2 regions of the Paenibacillus sp. J22R232 genome follow, and region 2 is predicted to be linked to the other one. Evidence: riboswitches for the same ligand, from Rfam matches in the RefSeq annotation. Region 2 holds a riboswitch; the other holds the start of a gene.

Region 1 (7,281 bases), on a different contig from region 2:
AATGAATCATTCATTATTCAGAAAGAGTGTACAGATATAAATAGGATAGCATTTGCCGAATCAATAATAGTTCGCATTGTTGAGGTGACCGAATAAAAATGAATCAATTAACAGAAGTGTCACTGGAGAACATTTCAGCTTACTGCAAGCCATACATTTTCAATATGGAACCTATGCCAGATAAGCTTAGCTCGTTTAGCTACTCCTTCAAAGAAGCTCATGTGTATGGAATCATAAGCCAACCGGGAGGTGGCGCTTGGGCGCTTTCCTATTTGTTGGCGGGCAGGGCCAGAAAATATTCGGGCACGATCATAATGAATGGTGAGAAAGCGAACGGCGGATCATTGGAATCCAATAGTGTCTACGTCGGTGAGGGGCTTAAAGCCGGAAGGTGGATACGGAGTATAAATAGAAAAACGATACTTGAGCAGCTAAAAGAAGGGGATAGCTCATTTTCAGTCGGTGAGTTGATAGAGCTGTTAGATCTTTCCGATTCAAGAATGGACAGATCAATACAATATATAAGCAATGAGCGATGGAATGCATCAGTAGCTATTGGGTTAGCCCATTCCAGGAAATTGTTTTGTTTTCCATGGTTTGATTCAGCATGGAAAAGTATTAATCGTGCACGTTTGAAGCATTGTGCTGAAGTTTTGAGAGCCAATAAAAAAATAATGATTATCCCATCAGATAGCACTCTTTATTTGGAGAATATCGTTGATGAAATCATTTATCTGTAGCAGCCAATAGGTTACTCAAGAGAGTTGATTTCTATCAATCATGAGCACTGAATCACAAAGGGAGAGGATACGATGAGCGAGCGCTTGCCCTGTCAAACCGCTGGCTGCGCGGCAACGATTCTTCCTGCAACTGCTTTAAAGACTGGCGGGATCTGTATGCCCTGCCATCAGAAGAAGCTGGCATTGGAAGAAAAAACATATATTTTGCAAAATCGGAAAGATGTCGATCGGTACGCAGGTATGACGGATCCGGTCGAAATTCTCAAAATCATGCACACACCGCGGAAACACAATCCGCTTGAGAATGAACAACCATACCCGATAAGCGCGCAGGAACTGTATCATCAGCTATCTGATACAGAACGGAGTCGTTTGGAGAGCTACGCAATCACGTTGATGGATGAAGGAAGCTTTGATCAAGCGGAGTCCATTCTGCTCTCACTGCTATGTTTTACAAATGCCGGGATCGAGCGCGGGGTTGATGCCTTCTTCAACCATGGAAAGCTATACCCAGGCATCCTCTATAAGGAAGCGAGCCCAGCTATCCGGGAAAAGCTGATTCTTCAAGTGGAGCAAGATTCGGCTAATCGCAATCATCTTCTGCTCGCATTGGCTTGGATTGGTGATGAAGAGGTTGTTCGGTTGTTCGCAAATTGGAGACAAGCTCCGCCCCAATGGGCTTCAACGTTATATGTGCCCCCGGAGCATTATGCTCATGAAGCCGGTTGGGAGCTGGATGACAATGGCCGGAAGCGGCTTCTTTTCCACCGCGAGAGCTATCATTTTAAAGTATGCAAAGAGATCGGGGAAGCGGACAAGGCTCAAACGGCGGTCATAGCCCTGCAGAAGGATGAGCAAAAATGTCTTTGGTGCGGCAGTAATTTGACGGTGCTGTTTCATTACGATTTGCAGCATCCGATCGTACAATTTATGAAGCTGTCTGGCGAGGCGCTAAGGATACCTGCCTGCCTACATTGTAACTGCTACGGAACCGTGTTCATGAAAGTAGGGCTGGATGGTAGTCATTCGTGGAGCGAATACAATACCGTACCCGAATACTTGCCAGAAGCGGAACCGGATGAAGAATGGGCATGGCGTTCTCTGCGGCTATCCGAGCAACGGATGGGAACCTACGAAGGTGCCAATTGGATGCATGAGGCATCCAGCACTCAGATTGGCGGTCATCCCGCCTGGGTTCAGGATGCGGAATATGCTGCGTGTCCTTGCTGCTCGGAGACGATGATGTTTATCGGACAAGTGGATATGGAACAAGCAGCAGACAGCGAGGGAATATACTATGCATTTCTGTGTAGGCAGTGTCTGATTGCTGCCGTAAGTTATCAGCAGTCGTGAGGAGTGTCCCAGGTGCTGCGAGAATTAGCATGTCCCGCTAGTTAAATTCGGTGAAGGAGCGAGCATGATGAACAATAGCTTCGGCGATAAGATTGGAGAAGGCGGATGTTCGGAAGTATTTGCATGGGAGGACGAGAGCAAGATTGTCAAAATAGCGAAGCCCAATACGAGTACGGCAGCTTTGCAAGCAGAATTGCATCATTGCCGAATCGCCTGGGAATGCGGACTGCCTGTTCCCCAGCCCTTTGAGATGGTGGATATAGAGGGGCAACCGGGTATTGTGTTCGAACGTATCTATGGCGAATCGATCATGGAGCGATTTCTCGACAGGGCGGCGAAACGCCCTGGGCCGCAGAAACCGCTGCATGAGTCCGACGATTGCATCGAGGCACGAGTGACAGCACGGCTTTTTCATCAAATCCATAGCCATTCGGCATCCAATATGCCAAACCAGCGGGAAAACATCAAGCACGATATCCTTAGCGCGCCATATTTGTCCCAGTCTGACAAAGCAGCGGTCATTGCCCTTTTGGATCAATTGCCTGTAAAGCACCAGCTATGCCACGGCGATCCGAATCCGAATAATATACTGCTGCGAGAACATGATGCCGTCGTTATTGACTGGAACAATGCTTCGTCCGGAAATCCTGAAGCAGACTTAGCCGAATATATCATCATGATTCGATATGCGATATTGCCCCCGCACCTGCCTAGTGAAGCAAGCGTGATGCTGGAGGCGACGAGAGAAAATAGCATTCGCCTATTCACGGAGGAATACGAGAAGCTGTCGGGCATCGGTTATCCACATATCGAGCCTTGGATTGCTCCAATTGCAGCACGCAAGCTGGTGGCGGACGGGATATCTGAATCGGAGAAGCAGCTGCTCGCGAACGAGATTAAAAGAAGGCTTCACGGCTAGAGCCGCATTGTAGAAGCAGAGCCGCACCTTAACAGTTAATGGCTTTCTAATCTTGCCGCTGCGTCAACCGTATGCTTCAGCAACATCGCGATCGTAACGGGACCAACGCCGGCGGGTACCGGTGTAATTGCGCTAGCTCTTGCAAGGCATGCCTCATAATCGACATCGCCAACGTTTCCGGGATTGTAACCGGCATCGAGCACGACGGCGCCCTCGCGTATCCATTCGCCTTGTATGAACTTTGGCTTGCCGACCGCAGCGACCACGATATCGGCAAGCTGCAGCATCTCCGCCACGTTTTCGGATTTGGAATGGCAGGTTGTCACGGTGGCGTCACGGTTAAGCAGCATAAGCGATACCGGCTTTCCGAGAATGGGGCTGCGTCCGATAACGACAGCATGCTTGCCTGCAATCGGAATCTGATAATAATCGAGAATGGCTATAATGGCAGCCGGCGTGCAGGACGGATAATCGGCGTAGCCGAACGCATTCTGGGCAAATCCGAGCGCCGTTACGCCGTCTACATCCTTATGGATGCTAATGGCTTCGAAGGCTGCGCGCTCATCGATTTGATGCGGTACGGGATGCTGCAGCAGAATGCCGTGAACAAGCGGGTCAGCATTGAGCTGAGCGATCACTTCCACCAGCTGTTCAGTCGAGGTCGACTTATCCAGATGAATGCGTTTGGATTCGATGCCGAGCCGCTTGCAGGCGTTGCCTTTCATTCGGACGTAGGTTTCGGAAGCGGGATCGTCCCCGACAAGTATCGTCGCCAGGCATGGCACGGTACCTTGTGAAGCAAGCGTGCTTATCCTCGCTTTTAATTGCTCTTTGATTGCCTCTGCAACGCGCTTTCCGTCTAGAATCATTGGGTTTGTCATCTTCTACTCCAGCTCCTTCGAATCGTGGTCAGAAAACGTAAAAAGGCAAGGGGAATGTCCCCTTACCTTTGCCCAGGCGTACGGCCGTTTATCTGTGCGCTTCCTCATGGTTCCCCATGCTCCGCCAGTCACGCACAGCTTTTATTTCCTTTCATTCTACCAGCTTTGCCAAGAAAAAACGAGCCTAGCTCTTATTTTTTCGCGTACCGGATCGTCCAAGGATGCTATAATGAAACGAGCAAGAGGGTGCGTGAGGCGCTGCCCTCTTTATTTAAATATAAGGCTTTATACGTAACACGCGATTAAGTATTGTTCTATTTCTACGAGAAACGGATACCCTCCTCTAGCAGAGGACGGCGAAGCCGTTTCTTCTTGGCGGTTTTACCAAACAACAAGAGATTGAGGTGCACAGGTGCTAAAGCTTGCTAGATTTCTAAAAAAATACAAATGGCCTGCCGTGCTGGCGCCGTTATTCATGCTGCTTGAAGTAATCATGGATTTGCTGCAGCCAAGGTTTATGGCGACAATCGTCAATGATGGCATCGTGGCAGGTCAGCTTGGAGCGATTACGGACACGGCACCTAAGATGCTTATAGCTGCATTAATCGGCTTACTTGCCGGCGTAGGCTGTACGGTGTTTGCGACTATCGCTTCTCAAAACTTCGGGGCGGATTTGCGCCAAGAGCTGTTTCAAAAGATTCAGTCCCTATCGCTGCGCTCGCTTGACCGCTTCGGCTCCGGCTCGATCGTAACGCGCCTAACCGGTGATATTACGCAAATTCAGAACCTCGTCCTACTGCTGCTGCGCGTATTCGCACGGGATACGTTCATCATTGCCGGCAGCTTGATTATGGCATTCACAATCAGCCCGCGCCTATCGATTATTCTGCTTGCCATGATACCTATATTGGCTGCTTTCCTTGTTATTACGACCCGGATTACGGTTCCTTTATTTGCCGCGATGCAGCAGCGTCTTGACCAGGTGAATACCGTTATGCAGGAAAACTTAGCCGGCATCCGTGTCGTCAAAGCATTTGTACGCTCGGATTACGAGGAGCAGCGCTTTCAAACAACGAACTCCAATTTGCTCAAAGCGAGCTTGAAGGCGGCCAAAATCGTGGCGCTCAATACGCCGCTTATGTCGATTATTTTAAACTTTAGCATCGTGGCTGCGCTATGGTACGGCGGTATTTTATCCGAACAGGGGGCCTTATCGGTAGGCAGCCTAGCGGCTTTTTTAACGTATATCACCCAGCTGTTATTCTCAACCTTGGGGCTTGGCAACCAGCTGATGGCGATTTCCCGTGCCAAGGCGTCCGCTGACCGAATCAATGAAATATTGGAGCTGGCTGAGGATCAGCAGCGCGTACGTGGAGACTTGGCGAACAAGGCCGAGCCGATCAGCGAAGGGCGGATCTCATTCGAGCAAGTCAGTTTCGCCTACGACGGGCAGGCAGAGGAAGCCGTGCTTCGCGATATTGATTTCACGGCAGAGCCGGGTGAGACGATTGGCATCGTAGGCGTGAACGGAGCGGGCAAATCGACGCTTGTCAGTTTAATTCCAGCCTTCTACGCCCCGACTAAAGGCATCGTTCGTATCGATTCGCGCCCAATTGGCGAGATCGCTCCGGAGGAGCTTCAAGGGCAGATCGGCATGGTGCTCCAGCAGGCGCATCTCTTCAGCGGCACGATCCGAGAAAATATCTGCTTCGGGATGCCGGAAGCCAGCCAGCAGGAAATTGAAGCTGCTGCCAAAGCCGCCGAAGCGCATTCATTCATTATGAAGCTGGAGAACGGCTACGATACGGAGCTTGGACAGCGCGGCGTCAACCTCTCCGGCGGACAGAAACAGCGTTTGTCCATCGCTAGAACTTTATTGCTCAAGCCTAAAATAGTCATTCTAGATGACTGTACGAGCGCAGTCGATCTCCATACCGATTCGCTGATCCGCCAATCGCTTCAGACCGTTATGGAGAGCAGCACCTGTCTCATTATTGGCCAACGAATTGCTTCCGTTCAACAAGCCGACCGCATTATGGTGCTTGAGGAAGGCCGTATTACAGCGATAGGCACGCATGTGGAGCTGCTTCGTACAAGCAAGCTTTATCAGCAATTGGCCTTATCGCAGCAAGGAGCTTAACAGATGAACCATACGTGGGCAACACTGAAAAAAATCGGCCATTATTTGCTTCGTCAACGGGCTAAGCTGATTACGGTTATTATTCTTACGATAGTGGCGGCTGGTCTTACGCTGGCTGGTCCTTACCTGCTTGGAATCGCGCTCGATGATTATATAGTAGCCAAGCAATACGACGGTCTCCTGCAGCTATGCCTGCTCATGCTCGCGGTATATGCGGGTGGAAGCTTGGTCGGCTGGCTGCAGGCCTTTTTCTTGGCTGAGGTATCGCAGCGAACGGTATGGGGCTTGCGCAAAGATCTATTCAGCCACGTGCAGAAGCTGCCAATTCCTTTCTTCGCCAGCAGGAACCACGGCGAGCTGATGAGCCGCACAACGAACGATATCGATAATGTAACGAATACGCTTAACCAAAGCTTGATCCAAATCATTTCGAGCGTCATCATGCTCATCGGTTCGTTCACGATGATGCTTCTGTTAAACGGCTGGCTTACCCTGGTAGCGCTTATCGTCATTCCGGTTATCGTACTCGTCTCGAAAAAGATCGCCAAAGTAACGAAGCGGCAGTTCAAAGGGCAACAGCAGGAGCTGGGCGGCCTTAACAGCTTTATTGAGGAGACGGTGTCCGGGCAGAAGGTCGTAGCGCTGTTCCATCAGGAGGAGCGGATGGCCGAGCAGTTCGCTGCTGCAAATGCAAAGCTGAAGAAGGTCGGGATCAAAGCGCAAATCTACTCGGGCACGATGGGACCGTTCATGAATATGTTCGGCCATATCAGCTACTTGATCATAGCAGGCGTCGGAGGCTGGCTAGCCGTTCACGATCAGGCAACCGTCGGCGTAATTATTAGCTTTCTCGGTTATTCCAGGCAATTCAGCGGCCCGCTTAATGAAGTTGCCAACCAATATAATTTAATCCAGTCGGGCATTGCTGGAGCCGAGCGCGTATTCGAAATGATGGAGGTGCCGTCGGAATACGAAGCGGAAGGCAAAGCTGCCCTGATGGGTACCATTGCCGGAAAGGTCGAGTTTCGCGATGTACGGTTCGAATACAAGGATGGTACGGCTGCGCTTCGGAACATTAGCTTCACGGCAAAGCCTGGAGAAACGATTGCGCTGGTAGGCCCAACGGGAGCGGGAAAGACAACGATCATTAATCTCATCGGACGGTTCTTCGAGATCAAGAGCGGTCAAATCTTGATTGATAACGAGGATATTCGCGAGGTGGACAAAAATAGCTTAAGAAGCCAGCTT
Region 2 (7,281 bases):
AGGCCAAGTCCGACGTTGGCACGGCATGTACTGGAGGACTTGGATGGGCGCATTGATGGGCTTGTGGATGATGGAGCTACAGGTGTCGGCTTGGAATCAACCGTCGTCGAGCTGGTCGGTGAACAAATGATCCGCATATTGCGCCCAGGCGGCATAACGCTGGAGGCGCTGCGGATAGCAGCGCCGCATGCAACCATCGACAGCGCAACGCTGGAGGAACCGGAGTCTGCGCCCCGCTCGCCCGGAATGAAGTATACGCATTATGCGCCGCAGGGCGAGCTGATCCTTGTCCAAGGTGAGCCGGATGCGGTGACTACGTATATCCGTCGGCAGGTGGAGCAGGCTGCCGGCAGCGGCGAGACGACCGGCGTTCTGGCATTCGAGGAGCGATTGCGCGATTACAAGGCTGACCGCGTATTATCTTTAGGCAGCCAAGCAGAGCTAGCAACGGCGGCCCATCGCCTGTATGCGGCGCTCCGCGCTTTCGACGAAGGCGGCGTGCAGCGCATATGGTCGGAGAGCAGCGGCGAACAAGGAATTGGAGCCGCCCTGATGAACCGGCTGGCAAAGGCTGCAGGTAACCGAGTCGTTCGCGTATAATCCGGATTTGGAATAGGAAATGCTCAAATTAGTATGTTTGTCCTCATGCCCGCATATGTTTGGTATAGAAAACAGGCGGACATGGGGGAGATAGACTTTGGTTGAGGCACAATTGCAAGCTGGTCAGCTGCTGACACTGCTCATTATTGCATTAGCGCTTGGGCTAGACGCTTTTTCGCTCGGACTGGGAATTGGTCTGAAGGGGATTCGGCTGCGTGATATCGTGAAGCTGGGCGTGGTTATTGCGCTGTTCCATGTTATAATGCCGCTTGCCGGCATATACACAGGACAATATGTAGGTGTTCTGCTTGGATCTGTAGCCACTACCGCGGCTGGCATATTGCTGGTGCTGCTGGGCGGGCATATGATATACAGCTCACTGCGGGGAGATGCGGTACAATCCTTCGATCACAAATCGTTGTGGGGATTGCTGGTGCTCTCGCTAAGCGTCAGCATCGATTCGTTTTCTGTCGGTATTACGCTAGGCATGTTCGCGGCCAATATGTGGACGACCGTACTGATGATCGGCGTGCTTGGCGGGCTTATGTCCGTATGCGGGCTATTGCTCGGCCGCAAGGTCAGCGGGAACCTTGGGGAATATGGCGAGGCGATAGGCGGCGGCATCTTGTTTGTTTTCGGCATTTTATTTATATTCTAATGGCAAGGCAGCTTGAATTGAGGGTGAAAAGGAGTTGGCAGTGTGAAACGTATATTGTTTGTTTGTACCGGCAATACGTGCCGCTCTCCGATGGCGGAGGCTATGCTGCGCCGAATGGCTGCTCTGAGAGGCATTACGGTGGCTGTTCGCTCAGCGGGCATATCGACGATAGACGGGTTGCCCGTGTCGGCGCATGCGGTAGAAACGCTGAGACAGCGGGATATCGACCATAAAAGCACGTCACTCGCTCTTACAGGCGAGGCAGTCGGCTGGGCCGACATTATTTTGACCATGACGTCCAACCACAAGCGGGGCTTGCTGCAATGGTATCCCGAAGCGGTTGATAAGACCTATACGCTGAAGGAGTATGCGAATCGCGATGCGCAGGTGCTTGCCGATATCGAAGAGCTGGAGCGGCTGTATTCGGAGATGCATATGAAGCAGGCGTTAGGCCAGCAGCTTACCTCGCGGGAGAGAAACCGGCTGCTTGAGCTGGAGCGCAAAATTCCAAGCTTCGACATCGTCGATCCGTTTGGCGGCTCGTTATCCATCTATAACAGCAGTGCGAACGAAATCGAAGATGCGCTCGTGAAGCTTCTGGACAAGCTTTCCAAAAGATAATTCCGCGGATGCAACCCGTATTATAGATTGATTTTTGCAGCCGTATCGGCTATTATGAAAAGACAATATACGGTTTCCGATGTAACTGGCGACGGAAGTGGGCTAACCACGGTGGAGCATCGGAATATACGGCCGGTCGCCTGGGCAAAGAGCAGCATGCTAATTAGCATGTCTTGCTCTTTTTTCGTCTTTTTCTGCAAAAATAGGTATACTAGCACTGTAATGTTTCATTCCGAAGGAGGTCTTTTACGTTGAAAATTGCTATTGGTGCCGATCATGCGGGCTATCGGTTGAAGGATGAGGTTGTCCCTTTTCTTCAGTCGCTTGGCCATGAAATTGAAGATGTCGGATGTAGCTGCGACCAATCGGTTGATTACCCGGACTATGCATTACCCGTATGTGACCTAGTTACGAGCGGCAAAGCGGAGCGCGGTATACTGATTTGCGGAACGGGAATCGGCATGTCCATTGCGGCCAACAAAGTACGCGGCATCCGCTGCGCGCTTGTCAATGACATGTTCTCGGCCAAAGCAACCCGGGAGCATAACGATACGAACGTATTGGCGCTTGGCGAACGCGTTATCGGCCCTGGCGTTGCGCTCGAGATTATTCGGATATGGCTGGATACACCGTTCTCGAACGGTGAGCGCCATGTCGGAAGAGTGAACAAAGTGATGGAAATCGAAAAACAGATTATCAGCCAGTCCTAATTGGGGGCCATTGCGATGAGCATACAAGAACATGCACGGCTTGAAGTCATTGCCAAGCAGGTAGAAACGATTGTGCGCGAGCTGGCGGCCGCAGGGAATCTTGGAATGAGTCAGCTGCTGGTTATCGGTGTAAGTACTAGTGAAGTGCTCGGCGAGCGGATTGGCACTTCAGGCACGGTCGAGACAGCTGCGCAAATATTTGCGGGCGTTGAAGCTGCAAGAGCTGAGCTTGGTTTCATTCCGGTGTACCAGTGCTGCGAGCACTTGAACCGTGCGGTCGTCATCGACCGTGCTGCTGCTGACCGATACGGCTTGGAGATTGTCGGGGCGGTACCGGTGCCGAAAGCTGGCGGATCTATGGCGGCATACGCCTACCGCAGTTTACAGGAGCCGTGCCTTGTCGAAACCGTACAAGCACATGCGGGCATCGATATTGGAGATACATTTATCGGGATGCATTTGAAGCGGGTAGCCGTTCCTGTCCGTCCGTCCATTCGGAGCATCGGGGAAGCCCATGTGACGATGGCGGTTACGCGGCCCAAGCTGATCGGGGGCTCGCGGGCTGTGTATGAGCGTGCTGATGCCTTAACGGCTGAGCAATCTGCCGGCACATGTGATTAACGGGCATGTGCCGAGCGTGAACTTATTGAATAAACCATTTTAAATAGAGCTGTCTAATTTGAGGAGGATTACCGAAATGGAAAATTTGCGCAAACAAGATCCGGAAGTATTGAAAGCACTAGGCCTTGAGCTTACTCGTCAACGTGATAACATCGAGCTTATCGCTTCTGAGAACATTGTAAGTGAAGCGGTTTTGGAAGCGATGGGAAGCGTGCTAACGAATAAATATGCGGAAGGCTACCCAAGCAAGCGTTTCTACGGCGGCTGCGAGCATGTGGATATCGTGGAAGATATTGCGCGCAACCGTGCCAAAGAATTGTTCGGTGCTGAGCATGCGAACGTTCAGCCTCACTCCGGCGCCCAAGCAAACATGGCGGTTTACCTTGCAGCCTTGCAGCCTGGCGACACGGTTCTCGGCATGAACCTCGCTCACGGCGGACATTTGACGCACGGCAGCCCGGTTAACGCATCCGGCTTGCTTTACAACTTCGTAGCATACGGCGTGCAAGAAGATTCCTTCACGATCGATTACGAAGAAGTTCGCAAGCTTGCTTTCAAACACCGTCCTCGCTTGATCGTAGCAGGCGCCAGCGCATACCCGCGCACGATTGATTTCGAAAAGCTTGGTAAAATTGCCAATGACGTAGGCGCGTTGTTCATGGTCGATATGGCACATATTGCCGGCTTGGTCGCTGCAGGTCTTCACCCGAGCCCAGTACCTCATGCGCATTTCGTTACGACGACTACGCACAAGACGCTTCGCGGACCGCGCGGCGGTATGATTCTTTGCCGTCAGCCTTGGGCAGCGGCTATCGACAAAGCTGTTTTCCCTGGTTCGCAAGGCGGTCCTTTGATGCATATCATCGCAGCCAAAGCCGTTGCGTTCGGCGAGGCGCTTAAGCCGGAATTCAAGCAATACGCAACACAAGTTGTCAAAAACGCAAAAGTGCTTTCTGAGGAGCTCGTTGCAAAAGGCTTCAACATTGTTTCTGGCGGAACAGACAACCACTTGATGCTGCTTGACACCCGCAGCCTGAACATTACGGGTAAAGTTGCTGAGCATGTACTTGATGAAGTGGGCATTACGGTTAACAAAAACGCGATCCCGTTTGATCCGACAAGCCCGTTCGTTACTTCAGGCATTCGCATCGGTACGCCGGCAGCGACGGCTCGCGGCATGGAAGAGAGCGCAATGAAAGTGATCGCAGAAGTTATCGCCCTTGTGCTTAACAGCCCGGAAGATCAAGAGGTTCTAGCGAAAGCCCGCGGCTTGGTCCGTGATCTGACTGCTCAATATCCGCTATATCCTGGTATGACTTACTAAAATAAATATAATCATAAAACAAGCGCCGTTTCGGGAAACCGTAAACGGCGCTTGTTTTTTTGGAAATATAAGACGTAATATATTCACGCGATAAAGTATTCTTCTATTTCTAGGAGAGGCGGATACCCTTCTCTTACAGAGGGCGGGGCGAAGCCGGTGCTTATTGTGTTCGAATATAGCAGGCATGGCGTTTATTAGCATTATAGTACATGCTGATTTGTGACTGAAATATGAATTAAGTATGAATTATTATAATAAATATAATTAACATAATACCCCATTTATGGTTATTGAAAAACGGATTTTTGAGTACTCATGCACGATTACCATCTTGTTTATAAGATATACTTTCCAGCAATAGGGCAATAAATGCGGATCAGAAAATGAAGTGAAAGTATTGCTGCGTTAAAGCTACCTAACAGTAATGTAAACGCGTGTTAAAGCTTAATCGTATTAATGCTGACGCGTATTAGCACGAGTTAGTGTTAATGCAAGAATACATTAATGTAATAAAGCAAATGTGAAAAACATGCTTGCTTCGGTGATTAAATAATTCAGTTAGGGTATAATAGAAACGGTCGTTGGAAAGTTTTGAATTCAATATTCGTATTGACAATTATTAAATTTAAGTTGTATATTTTATAACGTTGATTAATATTATTTTAATGTTAGTTTATGTGACATGAATCACATTTAGTCATCTTCAACCTTTTAAGGATGGTTTTAACAAAAATAATATAAATGGGAGTTGATGTAAGTGAAAGGGAATTTCAAAAAGCCAGCGCAACTCATGTTGGTGTTAATGGTTGCATTCAGTATGTTGTTGTCTGCTTGTACAAGTAACAACAAACCGGAATCGTCGAACAATGGCGGTACCAACAATGGAGGAGAAACAAAAACTCCGCAAGAGTTTCGTTTTACTCTTGGAAGTGAACCGCCAAGTTTGGATCCCGCTTTAATGACGGATGCCCAATCAAGTATCGTTGCGGCAGGTTTGTATGAGGGTCTTACTCGTTTGAACACAAAAGGTGAGCCCGAGAACGCAATTGCTAAAGAAATTACGGCTTCCGAAGACGGCAAAACTTACACCATCAAACTTCGCGACGATGTGAAGTGGAGCAATGGCGAAGCCGTTACTGCACATGACTTCGAATATTCTTGGAAACGTGCTTTGGCTCCAGAAACAGCTTCTGAATATGCATACATGCTTTATTACCTCGAGAACGGTGAGAAATACAACACAGGTAAAGGTGCAGTTGATGAAGTGGGCGTTAAAGCTACTGACGATTACACATTAGAAGTGAAATTGTACACGCCTGCACCATATTTCCCTAGCCTTCTTGCTCACTATACTTACTTGCCAGTTAACAAAAGTGCAGTTGACGGCAAGCCTGAGTGGGCATCAGAACAAGCGACAATTGTATCGAACGGTCCTTTCCTATTGAAGGAATGGAAGCACGAGGACAAGCTTGTATTGACGAAGAACCCAGACTACTACAACGCATCCGCTATTAACTTTGATACAGTAACGGTTACATTGATTAATGATGAGAACACAGTATACAACCTGTTTGATACAGATAAAATCGACTGGATCGGCGCGCAAGCGGGTTCCGTCCCACTTGACAGAACACAACAGCTGGTTAAAGATGGCAAAGCGGAAATTACATCGATTGCCTCATCTTACTATTACTTGTTCAATACGACGAAAGCTCCGTTTAACAACGCAAAAGTACGTAAAGCATTCGCTATGTCTGTAGATCGTCAATCGTTGATTGACAATGTTGCTAAAGCGAATCAACAACCAGCATACGGTTTGGTACCGCCAAGTATTACGGTTGACGGCAAGTCTTTCCGTGAAATGTACCCAGATACGGATTTCTTTAAAGAAGACGTTACAGAAGCTAAGAAGCTCCTTGAAGAAGGTCTTGCTGAAAGCGGTCTGAAGGCAATGCCTGAAATTACGCTCCTCTATAATACAAGCGAGGGTCACAAAGCGATCGCTGAGGCTATCGTTGACATGTGGCGTAATAGTCTTGGCGTAGAAGTTAAGCTGGCCAACCAGGAATGGGCTACATTCCTTGAGACGAGAGATGCAGGACAGTTCGATATCGCTCGTGCTGGTTGGGGCGCGGACATCAACCATCCGGTTAACTACACTTACGATTTGATTCATCCGAATTCTGGTAACAATGATGGCAAATACAACAACCCTAAAGTTGGGGAACTTCTGGACAACTCTCTGGTAGCTGAAACACCTGAGAAAAGTGTAGAGATGATGGCTGAAGCTGAAAAAATTGCAATGGCAGAAGATATGGCTGTATTGCCATTGTATTACTACACAACGGTTACCATGTTGAAAGACGGATTTAAAAACGTAGCACCTGACTACTCAGGAAATATTAGCTGGGTATTTGGCGGTAAAGAGTAGATCACTCCTGATTGTCAATTTCATATGCAACTAACTTAGAGCAACCTATTTTAGAAGGGTATATATAGTCTCTCTATATATACCCTTTTGAAATTAATTAATGATCGAGAGAGTGGGTGATCACTTGGTCCGCTACATTTTAAGCAAATTTATATTTATGTTGTTGTCGCTTTTTTTGCTAATTACCGCCACTTTTGTCTTAATGAACGCTGTTCCTGGTAGTCCATTACAGTCTGAGAAGGCGACAAGCGAACAAGTTCAGAAAAATTTGGAAGCGTATTATGGATTGGATAAACCGCTTATCGTCCAGTACGGA

What was found. A riboswitch is a leader RNA that binds a small molecule or an ion and turns the genes downstream of it on or off. The one in region 2 is predicted to bind ZMP and ZTP.
Region 1: linked by a shared signal. The riboswitch ahead of AC0YN3_RS06985 (bifunctional 5,10-methylenetetrahydrofolate dehydrogenase/5,10-methenyltetrahydrofolate cyclohydrolase) and the one ahead of rpiB (ribose 5-phosphate isomerase B) in region 2 are both predicted to bind ZMP and ZTP.

Annotation. Positions count from the first base shown of each region.
Region 1 is NZ_JBWDNK010000002.1:122,004-129,284, forward strand. It holds gene AC0YN3_RS06970 (hypothetical protein) at 99-740, shown strand; gene AC0YN3_RS06975 (DUF1963 domain-containing protein) at 813-2,093, shown strand; gene AC0YN3_RS06980 (aminoglycoside phosphotransferase family protein) at 2,158-3,012, shown strand; gene AC0YN3_RS06985 (bifunctional 5,10-methylenetetrahydrofolate dehydrogenase/5,10-methenyltetrahydrofolate cyclohydrolase) at 3,048-3,893, opposite strand; ZMP/ZTP riboswitch at 3,957-4,035, opposite strand; gene AC0YN3_RS06990 (ABC transporter ATP-binding protein) at 4,306-6,033, shown strand; gene AC0YN3_RS06995 (ABC transporter ATP-binding protein) at 6,037-7,281, shown strand, end outside.
Region 2 is NZ_JBWDNK010000004.1:428,863-436,143, forward strand. It holds gene AC0YN3_RS15785 (L-threonylcarbamoyladenylate synthase) at 1-600, shown strand, start outside; gene AC0YN3_RS15790 (manganese efflux pump MntP) at 698-1,258, shown strand; gene AC0YN3_RS15795 (low molecular weight protein arginine phosphatase) at 1,301-1,879, shown strand; ZMP/ZTP riboswitch at 1,951-2,032, shown strand; gene rpiB (ribose 5-phosphate isomerase B) at 2,131-2,589, shown strand; gene AC0YN3_RS15805 (TIGR01440 family protein) at 2,605-3,210, shown strand; gene AC0YN3_RS15810 (serine hydroxymethyltransferase) at 3,287-4,534, shown strand; gene AC0YN3_RS15815 (peptide ABC transporter substrate-binding protein) at 5,292-6,965, shown strand; gene AC0YN3_RS15820 (ABC transporter permease) at 7,090-7,281, shown strand, end outside.